Regions from separate parts of the Streptomyces sp. NPDC005435 genome, predicted to be linked through region 1. Evidence: predicted binding sites of a transcription regulator. Region 1 holds the regulator's gene; the other holds the start of a gene.
The links. The regulator HspR, encoded in region 1, represses chaperone genes until heat shock. The targets are predictions, from matches to a motif close to TTGAGNNNNNNNNNCTCAA.
Positions count from the first base shown of each region.

Region 2: lon (endopeptidase La) is a predicted target of HspR. The motif match lies at 3,242-3,260, and genes of this name have one in related genera.

Region 1 is NZ_JBEXEQ010000001.1:253,665-260,833, reverse strand. It holds gene dnaK (molecular chaperone DnaK) at 822-2,666, shown strand; gene grpE (nucleotide exchange factor GrpE) at 2,663-3,313, shown strand; gene dnaJ (molecular chaperone DnaJ) at 3,350-4,534, shown strand; gene AB0898_RS01220 (heat shock protein transcriptional repressor HspR) at 4,541-4,999, shown strand; gene AB0898_RS01215 (substrate-binding domain-containing protein) at 5,416-6,522, shown strand; gene AB0898_RS01210 (LuxR C-terminal-related transcriptional regulator) at 6,734-7,169, shown strand, end outside.
Region 2 is NZ_JBEXEQ010000002.1:247,318-254,486, forward strand. It holds gene AB0898_RS04170 (multifunctional oxoglutarate decarboxylase/oxoglutarate dehydrogenase thiamine pyrophosphate-binding subunit/dihydrolipoyllysine-residue succinyltransferase subunit) at 1-104, opposite strand, end outside; gene AB0898_RS04175 (ATP-binding protein) at 418-1,524, opposite strand; gene AB0898_RS04180 (response regulator transcription factor) at 1,521-2,261, opposite strand; gene AB0898_RS04185 (spermidine synthase) at 2,370-3,047, opposite strand; gene lon (endopeptidase La) at 3,283-5,718, shown strand; gene AB0898_RS04195 (hypothetical protein) at 5,980-7,169, shown strand, end outside.

The DNA.
Region 1 (7,169 bases):
TCTCCCACTTGGGCTCCGGGGGGCGGGGGTGCGGTACGGGGGTGCGGTACGGGGCTCTCGACGGGGCGGCGCCGCCAAGGGGGCGTTTCCCCCAGCGGGCCCCTGTCCCCCGGGTCGCTCACACCCTGCACGCGGCACCACCGCCACCGTTCCCCGGCCACTGGTACAGCCGAGTGACGCCCCGGGGGCACGCGCGACCCGGAGACAGGACCCGCACCGGACCGCTGCCCGGCGCACGGGGCCACCCGACGAGCTCCGCCCCAGGGCTCTCTCCCACGGGGCCTTCGGCCGGGGTGCGTTCCGGCTCCGGGTTCGCCCCGCGACCCTTCGCCGGCTCACGCCCCACCCCTTCAGCCATAGCCCGACCCGAACTCGGCCCGATCGGAGGCACCCCACCCTGCATAGGGGTACGCCCTCGGCAGGAGTCCGACGGCATCGCCGCAGTCCCTGAGTCACGAGGCCCGGCGCTGTGGAGGAGCTGCCCTCGACCTCGCGGAGTCGCAGCGGTCCCGCATAAGGCGCCAGCCCCCGCGCCCCGCCCAACGCGGCCCCCGCCGAGCCCCCGTACCCCGGCGTCGCTCCCGCCGGCCCGCAGCCCGTGTTCGCCCCCGTGTCCGCATCCCCCGGGGAACACGCTCGCCAACAGGCCCCCGCAGTGCCCCCTCAGCTGGGAAGATCGGCCCGACTTGCCCTGGCCCGGAGGGTGTTGCGTGTAGGGGCGGGATAAGAGTTGAGTCTGGGTCGCTCATGTCTGTTGACTCGGGGGAGTCGGAGTGACATGCTTGAGTCCGTTCCACTCAAGTCAGCTGGAGGAATCAACCATGGCACGTGCGGTCGGCATCGACCTGGGCACGACTAACTCCGTCGTCAGCGTTCTGGAGGGCGGCGAGCCCACCGTCATCACCAACGCCGAGGGTGCCCGGACCACGCCGTCCGTCGTCGCCTTCGCGAAGAACGGTGAGGTGCTCGTCGGCGAGGTCGCCAAGCGCCAGGCGGTCACGAACGTGGACCGGACCATCCGCTCGGTGAAGCGCCACATGGGCACCGACTGGAAGATCCAGCTGGACGGGAAGGACTTCAACCCCCAGCAGATCTCCGCCTTCATCCTGCAGAAGCTGAAGCGGGACGCCGAGGCCTACCTGGGCGAGAAGGTCACCGACGCGGTCATCACCGTCCCCGCGTACTTCAACGACTCCGAGCGTCAGGCGACGAAGGAGGCCGGCGAGATCGCGGGTCTGAACGTCCTGCGCATCGTCAACGAGCCGACCGCCGCCGCCCTGGCGTACGGCCTCGACAAGGACGACCAGACCATCCTCGTCTTCGACCTCGGTGGCGGCACCTTCGACGTGTCCCTCCTGGAGATCGGCGACGGCGTCGTCGAGGTGAAGGCCACCAACGGTGACAACCACCTCGGTGGTGACGACTGGGACCAGCGCGTCGTCGACTACCTGGTCCAGCAGTTCAAGTCCGGTCACGGCGTGGACCTCGCCAAGGACAAGATGGCCCTCCAGCGCCTCCGCGAGGCCGCCGAGAAGGCCAAGATCGAGCTGTCCTCGTCCTCCGAGACCTCGATCAACCTGCCCTACATCACGGCGTCCGCCGAGGGCCCGCTGCACCTGGACGAGAAGCTCACCCGCGCCCAGTTCCAGCAGCTGACCGCGGACCTCCTGGAGCGCTGCAAGACCCCGTTCTTCAACGTCATGAAGGACGCCGGCGTCTCCATCAACGAGATCGACCACGTCGTCCTCGTCGGTGGCTCCACCCGTATGCCCGCCGTCGCCGAGCTCGTCAAGGAGCTGACCGGCGGCAAGGACGCCAACAAGGGCGTGAACCCGGACGAGGTCGTCGCCATCGGCGCCGCGCTCCAGGCCGGTGTCCTCAAGGGCGAGGTCAAGGACGTCCTGCTCCTCGACGTCACCCCGCTGTCCCTCGGTATCGAGACCAAGGGCGGCATCATGACCAAGCTCATCGAGCGCAACACCACGATCCCGACCAAGCGGTCCGAGATCTTCACGACGGCCGAGGACAACCAGCCGTCCGTGCAGATCCAGGTCTACCAGGGCGAGCGCGAGATCGCGGCGTACAACAAGAAGCTCGGCATGTTCGAGCTGACCGGTCTGCCCCCGGCGCCCCGCGGCGTCCCGCAGATCGAGGTCGCCTTCGACATCGACGCCAACGGCATCATGCACGTGACCGCGAAGGACCTGGGCACGGGCAAGGAGCAGAAGATGACCGTCACCGGCGGCTCCTCGCTGCCGCGCGACGAGGTCGACCGCATGCGCCAGGAGGCCGAGCAGTACGCGGAGGAGGACCACCGCCGCCGCGAGGCCGCCGAGACCCGCAACCAGGGCGAGCAGCTCGTCTACCAGACCGAGAAGTTCCTCAAGGACAACGAGGACAAGGTCCCGGGCGAGATCAAGACCGAGGTCGAGGGTGCCATCGCCGAGCTGAAGGAGAAGCTCAAGGGCGAGGACAGCGCCGAGATCCGTACGGCCACCGAGAAGGTCGCCGCCGTCTCGCAGAAGCTCGGCCAGGCCATGTACGCCGACGCCCAGGGCGCCCAGGCCGCCGGCGGTGCCTCCGCCGGTGCCGGTGACGCCAAGGCCGACGACGACGTCGTGGACGCCGAGATCGTCGACGACGAGCGCAAGGACGGTGCCGCGTGACGGAGGAGACCCCGGGCTTCGAGGAGAAGCCCGACGTCCCCTCCGGCGCCACCCCCGACGACGCCGAGCCGAAGGCCGCCTCCTCCGAGGGGGCGGCCCCGGCCGGGGACGCTAGTGCGGACGCGGCCCTCGTGGCCCAGCTGGACCAGACGCGCACGGCGCTCGGTGAGCGCACGGCCGATCTCCAGCGCCTCCAGGCCGAGTTCCAGAACTACCGCCGCCGTGTCGAGCGCGACCGGGTCGCGGTCAAGGAGATCGCGGTCGCGAGCCTCCTGACCGAGCTCCTGCCCGTGCTGGACGACATCGGCCGCGCGCGGGAACACGGCGAACTGGTCGGCGGCTTCAAGTCGGTGGCCGAGTCGCTGGAGACCGTGGCGGCCAAGATGGGCCTGATGCAGTTCGGCAAGGAGGGCGAGCCCTTCGACCCGACCGTGCACGAGGCCCTGATGCACTCCTACGCGCCGGACGTCACCGAGACGACCTGCGTGGCGATCCTCCAGCCCGGGTATCGCATCGGCGAGCGCACCATCCGCCCCGCGCGGGTGGCCGTGGCCGAACCGCAGCCCGGCGCGCAGACCGTCAAGGCGGAGGACGCCGAGGAGAGCGCGGCGGACGACAAGGAGAACGGTGGCCCGGAGGAGGGCTGACGTAATCACGAAGGACAGGAAGGAGGGACGTCGGGGATGAGCACCAAGGACTTCATCGAGAAGGACTTCTACAAGGTCCTCGGCGTCCCCAAGGACGCCACCGAGGCGGAGATCAAGAAGGCGTACCGGAAGCTCGCCCGCGAGTTCCACCCGGACGCCAACAAGGGCAACGCCAAGGCCGAGGAGCGCTTCAAGGAGATCTCCGAGGCGAACGACGTCCTCGGCGACCCCAAGAAGCGCAAGGAGTACGACGAGGCCCGCGCCCTGTTCGGGGGCGGCGGCTTCCGCCCGGGTCCGGGTGGGGCCGGCGGCCAGTTCAACTTCGACCTCGGCGACCTCTTCGGGGGCGGCGCCCAGGGCGGCGGCGCGGGCCAGGGCGGCTTCGGCGGCGGCATCGGCGATGTCTTCGGCGGCCTGTTCAACCGGGGCGGCTCGACGGGTACGACCCGTACGCAGCCGCGCCGGGGCCAGGACGTCGACACCGAGGTGACCCTCAGCTTCACCGAGGCCATCGAGGGGGCGACGGTCCCGCTGCGGATGACCTCGCAGGCGCCCTGCAAGGCGTGCTCCGGCACCGGCGACAAGAACGGCACACCGCGCGTGTGCCCGACCTGCGTCGGCACCGGACAGGTCGCGCGGGGCTCCGGCGGCGGCTTCTCGCTCACCGACCCGTGCCCCGACTGCAAGGGCCGCGGCCTGATCGCGGAGCACCCCTGCCTGGAGTGCCACGGCAGCGGGCGCGCCCGTTCCTCGCGCACCATGCAGGTCCGCATCCCGGCCGGCGTCACCGACGGGCAGCGCATCCGGCTGCGCGGCAAGGGCGCTCCCGGCGAGCGCGGCGGTCCGGCCGGCGACCTGTACGTCACCGTGCACGTGGGCGACCACAAGGTCTTCGGCCGCAAGGGCGACAACCTCACGGTCACCGTCCCGGTGACGTTCGCGGAGGCGGCGCTCGGCGGCGAGGTGCGGGTGCCGACGCTGGGCGGTCCCGCCGTCACGCTGAAGCTGCCGCCGGGCACGCCCAACGGCCGCACCATGCGGGCGCGGGGCAAGGGCGCGGCGCGCAAGGACGGCACCCACGGCGATCTGCTGATCACCGTCGAGGTGAGTGTCCCCAAGGATCTCTCGGGGAAGGCTCGTGACGCGCTGGAGGCGTATCGCGAGGCGACCGCGGACGAGGACCCGCGGGCGGAGCTGTTCGAGGCCGCGAAGGGAGACTGAGCCCCCATGGACACACCCGGGCGTCGCCGCAACCCCTATGAACTGACCGAGGACACCCCGGTCTACGTCATCTCGGTGGCGGCGCAGCTCTCCGGTCTCCACCCGCAGACCCTGCGCCAGTACGACCGCCTCGGCCTGGTCTCCCCGGACCGCACGGCGGGCCGCGGCCGGCGCTACTCGGCCCGTGACATCGAACTGCTCCGCCAGGTGCAGCAGTTGTCGCAGGACGAGGGCATCAACCTGGCCGGCATCAAGCGCATCATCGAACTGGAGAACCAGGTCGCCGCGCTCCAGTCCCGCGTCGCGGAGCTGGAGTCGGCCCTGGACGGCGCGGCGGCCGCGATGCGCCAGCGCGAGGCCGCCGTCCACGCCTCCTACCGGCGCGACCTGGTGCCGTACCAGGAGGTGCAGCAGAGCAGCGCGTTGGTGGTCTGGCGGCCCAAGCGCCAGCAGTCCACCGACTGAGGCCCGCCGACCGAGGCCGGCCGGCAGCCGTGCCCGAAGGGGCCGGGTGGGATTCGTCCCCCCGGCCCCTTCGGCGTACCCGGTGCGTCAACTGACCACAGAGGGCGGTAAGTTGAGGCTGTTAAGCGGCATAGCACTGCATCTGGCCGATTTCGTTCGTTCAGGCGTGCGGAACTGATGGAGAGTGTGCGGCCGTGGGTCCCGATTCGGTGAAGAGCCGGTGACCAGGGTTTACAGGGAGTGGCATCCGGGTTCGCGATCTCTTCACGTGATCGACGCAGAGTGATGTTGCCATCTCGTTAAGTTGTATTGCTTGACGGCGGGTAGCGCATCCAAGTTGTCTTTTCAGACACCCGGGGCGGAAGCATCACCTCCGTGGCCCCCTCCTCTTGAACGCACCTGAAGTGAGCCCTCGCATGCGTCGTATCGCCATATCCGTGGCCGTATCCACGATGTCCCTCTCGCTCGCCGGCTGCGGCGTGCTGAACGCGGCGGGGGACGGCGCGAGCGCCAGCCCGACGATGGGTGACAACGTCACCGTCGGACTGCTGCTGCCGGAGAAGGCGAACACCCGCTACGACAAGTTCGACTACCCCATCATCCAGAAGAAGGTGGCCGAACTGACCAAGCGGAAGGGCAAGGTCGAGTACCAGAACGCCGACGCGAACGCCGCCAAGCAGGCCGACCAGATGCAGCGGATGATCGACGACAAGGTCAACATCATCCTGCTCGACGCGGTGGACGCGCACGCCATCGCCCCGCAGGTGAAGAAGGCCAAGGCGGCGGGCATCCCGGTCATCGCCTACGACCGCCTGGCCGAGGGCCCGATCGACGCGTACATCTCCTTCGACAACGAGCAGGTCGGCGAGGTGCAGGGCCGTACGCTCCTTGAGGCGCTGGGCCCGACCGCCAGCCTCTCCGACAAGATCGTCATGGTGAACGGCTCACTCACCGACCCCAACGCCAAGCAGTTCAAGGAGGGCGCGCTCTCCGAGCTGAACGGCAAGGTGACGATCGCGGACACCTCCGACACCAAGGAGTGGAACCCGGAGGTCGCCCAGGCCCACATGACCGAGGTCATCAACAAGGTCGGCAAGGCCAACATCGCCGCCGTCTACGCCGCCAACGACGGCATGGCGGGCGGTGTCATCAAGGCGCTCAAGGCCGCCGGCGTCACCAAGATGCCCCCCATCACCGGCCAGGACGCCGAACTCGACGCCGTGCAGCGCGTGCTGACCGGCGAGCAGTACATGAGCGTCTACAAGTCCTACCCGGACGAGGCCGAGGCCGCCGCGCAGATGGCCGTCTCCAAGGTCCAGGGCAAGGACATCCAGTTCGACGCCCTGACCCAGGACCACGTGGACAGCCCCACCAACAAGGACATCCCGGCGCAGCTCGTGCAGGTGAGCGCGCTGACCAAGAGCAAGATCAAGGGCACCGTCGTCGCCGACGGCATCTACTCGGTCGACGAGATCTGCACCGCCGCCTACAAGGCCGCCTGCGCCGCCGCCGGCCTCCACTGAGGCTGGCCGTCCGGGCTCCTCGACTCCCGTGCCGCGCAAGCCGGTTGACGCCCCCGCCGGCTTCGCGGGCCCGGTGTCCCAGGGCCCGGGCGATTCCGGGTCATACCCGTACTCCGCCGCCCGGGGCACGCGGAGAGCCGTGTTGCGGACCCGCACGGGGCCGCGCATAGTTGCGCTGCGGAAGTGGCAGCAACCGGGGGTGGAATGGTCGATGGCCGGGCACGCGACGGAGGAGCATCCCCACGGCGCCGACCGGCTGTGCGCGCCGGCGGACCGCGTGTACTCCCTCGCCCTGCGCCGGGGCCGGGTGCCGCGCGCGGAGGCCGGACCGGTCCCCTGTCTGCTGGACCTGGCCCTGCTGCACCCCGACCCCGACGACATGGACTGGCTGGTCCCCACCTCCCCGCAGGAGGTCATGTCCCGGCTGCTGCGCGAGCTGTACGACGACGTCACCGAGAGCCGGCGCCGGGTGGGCTCGGCGGTCACCGCCTTCGACCGGTACGCCGGGCTCGCCGGTGAACCGGCCGCAGGCACCGCGCCCGCCGAGGGCACCGCGATACGGGTCCTGGACGGACTCTCCCGCATCCAGGCCGCGATGGACGCGGCGACCGAGGCGTGCACCACGGAGGTGCTCACCGTGCAGCCGG
Region 2 (7,169 bases), on a different contig from region 1:
ATCTCGTCGACGAGCCACTCGTTCGGGCCGAACGCCGCGGCGGGGTTCTTCCCGGCTTGGTCGTCGGTCGAAAGGTTCGAGTTACTGGGGGACTGTGGCGACACGGCGGCAACCGCCCTCTTCCGCTTCACAAGGTGATGGACAGCGGGAATAAAGGCTACGCCTCCCGGAGCGCGATGGTCAGGTCGGGCCCGTTCATCGTCGTGTAAGTCACATCGGGAACCGCGTTTCGGGGCCTGAAATGGCGGGAAACAAGCGTGGTTCCGCACGTCAGAGCGAGGGTGAGGGTGCGAGGAACCAGGCCCTTGAAACGCCGTCGTTCGTCGACCGGCGCGGGCCCGGACCTGATCACACGGTTCCGGCGGCGCGGATCTTCGGTGATCTTGGTCTTCCGGAGTGAACTCTACGTCAACTCGGCTACGAGGAAAGCCCCGGAAGAGTGACGATGATCCGGCAGCCGCGCTCGGATTCGGCCACGCCGATCCGTCCGCCGTGCAGATCCACCGCCCAGCGGGCGATCGCGAGACCGAGTCCCGTGCCCCCGTCGCTGCCCGGACCGTGCGGACGGGTCACCGAGCCCCGGTTGAACCGCTCGAACACCCGGTGCCACTCCGACCTGGGGATGCCCGGACCCTCGTCCTGGACCTCCAGCTCCAGCGACTCCGGCTGTGCCCCGCGCCGCGCCCGCACGGTCACCCGGCCGTAGGCGGGGCTGTGCTTGACGGCGTTGTCGATCAGGTTGGCGACGACCTGGTGGATGCGCTCGGGGTCCGCGTGCGCGGTCAGCTCCGGCGGGGAGACGTCCAGGTGCAGATGCACATCGGTACGGGTGTGGGTGCCCGAGCCCGAGGCGATGCCCGCGCGCGCGGAGGCGACCATGTTGGCCTCCTTCAGCACCCCGGACAGATACGGCCACACCTCGAAGCGGCGCAGCTTCAGCGGGACGACGCCGTTGTCGAGCCGGGAGAGGTCGAGCAGGGTCTCCACGAGCCGGCCCAGGCGCTCGGTCTGCTGGAGCGCGGTGCGCATGGTCTCGGGGTCGGCCTCGGTGACGCCGTCGACGATGTTCTCCAGCACCGCGCGCAGGCCCGCGATCGGGGTGCGCAGCTCGTGCGAGACGTTCGCCACCAGCTCCTTGCGCTGGCGGTCCTGGGCCTCCAGCTCGTCGGCCATGACGTTGATCGTCACGGCCAGGTCGCCCAGTTCGTCGCGGCGGCCCTCGCTCACCCGGCGGGTGTAGTCGCCGTGCGAGATGGAGCGGGCCACCGCGTTCATCTCGTCCAGCGGGGCGGTGAGCGAGTGCGCCACGAACTGGGTGATCAGCAGCGTGGCGATCATCGAGAAGACCGTGATGAAGCGCAGCTCGGTCTTGGTGTGCACCGCGATCATGGACAGACCGGTGGTGATCAGCACCGAGATGACGACCAGGGCGCCCAGCTTGGTCTTGATCGAGAACGGGCGTACGCCGCCCCAGGGCTGATTCCTCCCGGAGCCATTCCGTGCGGCTTCCCGTCCCCCGCTCACGGCGTCGGCGTCTCCAGCGCGTACCCGACACCGTGCACCGTGCGGATGCGTTCGGCGCCGATCTTCCGCCGCAGGGCCTTGATGTGGCTGTCCACCGTCCGGGTGCCGGAGGCGTCCGCCCAGTCCCACACCTCGGCGAGGAGCTGCTCACGGGAGAGCACCGCGCGCGGGGTGTTGGCCAGGCACACCAGCAGGTCGAACTCGGTGGGCGTCAGATGCACGTCCTCGGCCTTGACCCGCACCCGGCGCTGGGCGTGGTCGATCTCCAGCTCGCCGAGGCGCAGTATCCCGGAGCGGGGCGTGGTGGCCGCGATGGCGGCGCGCTCCATGCGGCGCAGCAGCACGTGCACACGGGCCGCCAGTTCCCGCATGGAGAACGGCTTGGTCATGTAGTCGTCGGCGCCGACGCCCAGGCCGACCAGCATGTCGGTCTCGTCGTCGCGCGCGGTGAGCATCAGCACCGGCACCGGGCGGGCGGCCTGCACGCGGCGGCAGACCTCCAGGCCGTCGAAGCCGGGGAGCATGATGTCGAGGATCAGCAGGTCGGGCTGCCATGCCTCGGCGGTGTCGACGGCTGCCGGGCCGTCGCCGGCGGTCTGCACGAGGAATCCCTCCGCGCGCAGCCGGGCCGCGATGGCGTCGACGATCGTGGGGTCGTCCTCGACGACCAGCACCCGGCGCTGGGCGCCCTGGGTCGTGGTCGCCGCACCGGTCTGGGAGGTCTGTGTCTGCTCCATCGCCCGCCCCTGCTGCTTTCCGGAATCCGTGGGGTGATCCCATGACTGCGTTCGACGCCTGATGATCGGTGTCAGGGCAGCACATTACGGGGACACGCCGGGCCGTCGCTATCCAGGGCGGACGGCGAGATGCACCACGTCGGGAACGCCACGGGCAACGGGCACCTCTTCGGTACGCACCTGCCGGAACCCGGCATTCCGCAAGGTTCCTTCAAATTCCGGAGAGGGCTGGGCCGACCACACCGCCAGTACCCCGCCCGGCCTCAACACCCTTGCGCAGGCGGCGAGTCCGGCCTTCGTGTACAGCCCGTCGTTGTCCTCGGTGACGGTCCATCCAGGGCCGTTGTCGATGTCGAGGCACAGTGCGTCGAACGTGTCCGATGTCTCATTGACGTAAGAGACGAGATCGTCCTCGACCACGGCGGTGCGCGGGTCCGCGAGCGCGTCCGCCGACAGGTCCCCGAGCGGTCCGGACCGGTGCCAGCCGATCACGGCGGGCTCGCGCTCCACCACGACGATCCGGCCCCAGTACGGATCGGCCGCCGCGTGGGCGAGCGAGAAGCCGACCCCCAGGCCGCCGATCAGCACGTCCGGCGCCGGGCGGCCGTCGAGCGCGGTCCGCGCGGCGTCCACGAGCAGCCGCTCCGAGCGCCCGTCCGAGGTGTCCATCAGGAAGCATCCGTTGGCGATGATCTGGAGCAGGCCGCCGTGCCGGCGCAGGACCACCTCGCCGTACGGCCCGTCGCGCCGGTCCAGGACAACGGGGCTGTCGTGCGTCGTGGTCATGCGGGTCATCCTGCTGGACCCGGCGGGACCGGGCCACGCGTTTTGCGGAACCCGCCCCGGCCCGCCCTCGCCCGCCCCCGGCCCGCCCTCGCCCGTCCCCCTCCCGACCCGCTTCCGGCTGCGGCGACGCATCCGCTCCCGCCTGTTCGCTCAGAGTGAACAAGCGGTGGGGAACATTCAAGGGCTCACGAGCATTGAGTCAGTGTTGCTCAAGTTGACTGTCAAAGGGGAGATCATGGCTGATGAGTCCACGGCGTTCACGCTCGTCCTGCCCGTGCTGCCGCTCGACGGTGAAGTCGTGCTGCCGGGGATGGTCGTACCGCTGGACCTGAGTGACGCCGAGGTGCGGGCGGCCGTTGAAGCCGCGCAGGCCGCGCAGGCCGCCGCCCGCTCGGAGTCGGGCAAGCCCAAGGTGCTGCTGGTGCCGCGCATCGACGGCACGTATGCCAGGACCGGCGTCCTCGGCACCGTCGAACAGGTCGGCCGGCTGGCCGACGGCGACCCCGGTGCGCTGATCCGGGGCCGCGACCGCGTGCGCATCGGCGCCGGTACGACCGGTCCGGGTGCCGCGCTGTGGGTCGAGGGTGTCCGGGTCGAGGAGACCCTGCCCGACCCGCTGCCCGGTCAGGTGACCGAGCTGGTGAAGGAGTACAAGGCGCTGGCCAGCACCTGGCTGAAGAAGCGCGGTGCCTGGCAGGTCGTGGACCGGGTCCAGGCCATCGACGGCGTCTCCGCGCTCGCCGACAACTCCGGTTACTCACCCTTCCTCACCGCCGAACAGAAGATCCAGCTCCTGGAGACCACCGACCCGGTGGCCCGGCTGAAGCTCGCCACCCAGCAGCTCCGCGACCACCTCGCCGAGCAGGAGGTGGCCGAGACCATCGCCAAGGACGTCCAGGAGGGCGTCGACAAGCAGCAGCGCGAGTTCCTGCTCCGGCGCCAGCTGGAGGCGGTCCGCAAGGAGCTGCGCCAGCTGAACGGCGACGGCGACGACACGGCCGAGGAGTCCGACGACTACCGCGCCCGTGTGGAGGCCGCCGACCTGCCGGAGAAGGTCCGCGAGGCCGCCCTCAAGGAGGTCGACAAGCTGGAGCGCGCCTCCGACCAGTCGCCCGAGGGCTCCTGGATCCGCACCTGGCTGGACACCGTCCTGGAGATGCCGTGGAACGAGCGGACCGAGGACGCGTACGACATCCAGGGCGCCAAGGAGATCCTGGACGCCGAGCACGCCGGTCTGGAGGACGTGAAGGAGCGCATCACCGAGTACCTCGCGGTGCGCAAGCGGCGCGGTGAGCGCGGTCTCGGTGTGATCGGCGGGCGGCGCGGCGGTGCCGTGCTCGCGCTGGTCGGGCCGCCCGGCGTCGGCAAGACCAGCCTGGGCGAGTCCGTCGCGCACGCGATGGGGCGGAAGTTCGTCCGGGTCGCGCTCGGCGGTGTCCGGGACGAGGCGGAGATCCGGGGCCACCGGCGCACCTACGTCGGCGCGCTGCCCGGCCGTGTCGTCCGTGCGATCAAGGAGGCCGGGTCGATGAACCCGGTCGTGCTCCTGGACGAGATCGACAAGGTGGGCTCGGACTTCCGGGGCGACCCGGCCGCCGCCCTCCTCGAAGTCCTCGACCCCGCGCAGAACCACACCTTCCGGGACCACTACCTGGAGGTCGAACTCGACCTGTCCGACGTGGTGTTCCTCGCCACCGCCAACGTCCTGGAGGCGATCCCGGAGGCGCTGGCCGACCGGATGGAGATCGTCCGGCTCGACGGCTACACCGAGGACGAGAAGGTCGTCATCGCCCGCGACCACCTGCTCCCGCGCCAGCTGGAGCGCGCCGGTCTGACCGGCGAGGAGGTCGTGATCGACGAGGGCGCGCTGCGCAGGCTCGCCGGGGAGTACACCCGCGAGGCGGGCGTGCGCACCCTGGAGCGGACCATCGCGCGGCTGCTGCGCAAGGTCGCGGCCCAGCACGAACTGGGCGAGCGGGAGCTGCCGTTCACGGTCCGCGACGAGGACCTGCGCGGCCTGGTCGGGCGTCCGCACCACGTGCCCGAGTCCGCCCAGGACCCGGCCGAGCGCCGTACCGCCGTACCCGGTGTCGCCACCGGACTCGCGGTCACCGGCGCGGGCGGCGACGTCCTCTATGTCGAGGCGTCCCTCGCGGACCCCGAGACGGGCGCGGCGGGGCTCACCCTCACCGGTCAGCTCGGGGACGTGATGAAGGAGTCGGCGCAGATCGCGCTGAGCTTCCTGCGCGGTCACGGCGCGGAGCTGGAGCTGCCGGTGGCCGACCTGAAGGACCGGGGCGTGCACATCCACTTCCCGGCGGGCGCGGTGCCGAAGGACGGGCCGAGCGCGGGCATCACCATGACGACCGCGCTCGCGTCGCTGCTCTCCGGCCGGCTGGTCCGCACGGATGTCGCGATGACCGGCGAGGTGTCGCTGACCGGGCGCGTCCTGCCGATCGGCGGTGTGAAGCAGAAGCTGCTCGCCGCCCACCGCGCCGGGGTGAGCACCGTGATCATCCCCAAGCGCAACGAGGCCGACCTGGACGACGTCCCGGCCGAGGTGCTGGACAAGCTCGACGTCCACGCGGTGACCGACGTGCGCCAGGTGCTGGAGCTGGCGCTCGCCCCGGCCGCGCAGGGCGTGGAGGCGGAGGTTCCGGTGGCGGCGTGACGGACGTCACTGGAAGAGGGAAAGGCCCGGGTCCCGCGAGGGAAACCGGGCCTTTCCCGTGCCCGAAGGCCGGAAATGTCCCTTACTGAACAGGGCGTGAACATTTCTTGAAGGCAAGGTGCACAACTCTTTGCCCCCTTCCTTGGTCGAACAGTTGAACAGGCAGCATTTAGCTCGCCGTGCGACCTTGTGAAGTCCTTTGGGGGAGAAGTCTTGTCCATGATCATTCGTCGGCTGTGCGGCGTTGTACGTGTGCGCGGGGTGACCGACTTGCTGCTCGTATTCCTGCTCGCCGCGACGTTCGTGGCACTTCCCGTCTTCGCCCTCATGCCCTCGGTCCGCTGGTTCGCGGTGGCCTCCGTCGTGAGCTACGCCGTGGACGAGGCGCTGCACAGCCGGGCCCCCGGCTTCATCCGCCGGCTGACCGCGCTGCAGCTCAACCGCACCATGCGGTTCGCACTCCGGACGACGATGCTGCTCGCCCTGGCCGGCCGTATCGGTGTGTCGCACCGGGTGCTGGCCGTCGCGGTGGCCGTCTTCGGCGCGCACTTCGCCCTGGTGATGCTGTACTCGGCGGTGCACCACGCCATCCGGCGCCGCCGCGTGCTGCCGCTGGTGGTGCGCAACCTCGACCTCTCCGCGCTGGACGTGCCGCGGCAGCCCCCGGCGATCCTCTTCCGGCGCTACCTGCGCAAGCTGCTCCACTTCGACATACCGGCGCACGCCGGTCTGCTCGTCGCGCTGGCGACCGGCACGCGGTACCCGGCGTACGCCGGCTTCGCGGTGACGGCGGCGCTGTCCGTGACGGCGATGCTGGCCCTGCTGGACCAGTACCGCCGGGTGCGGCGGATGCCCGGCAAGGAGGAGGTCTTCGCCGAGGTCAACCGCCAGCTGGCGGCCTACCGGCCCGAGGTCGCGCTGTACTTCAGCTTCGCCTCGGTCTCCCGGAACTTCATGTACCAGGTCAACATGTGGATCGAGACGCTGGAGCAGCTCGACCTGCGCCCGGTGATCGTGCTGCGCGAGCGGGCCTCGTTCCGCTATCTGAGCCGCACCCGTCTCCCGGTGATCTGCGTGCCCAGGGCCGACGACCTGGCCGAGCTGGAGCTGTCCGACGTCCGCGTGGTGCTGTACCCCGGCAACGCGGGCAAGAACGTGCACATGCTGCGCGTGGCCGAGGCCAAGCACGTCTTCATCGGCCACGGCGACAGCGACAAGCTCGCCAGCAGCAACCGCGTCAGCAAGGTGTACGACGAGATCTGGGTGGCCGGACGGGCCGGCCGCGACCGCTACCAGCGGGTGCGGCACGCCATCAGCGACTCCTCCATCGTCGAGGTGGGCCGCCCGCAGCTGGCGCCGATCCGGCTGCACGCCGACCACGTGCCGGGCCCGCTGCCGACCGTCCTGTACGCCCCCACCTGGGAGGGCTGGAGCGACGACGACTGCCACAC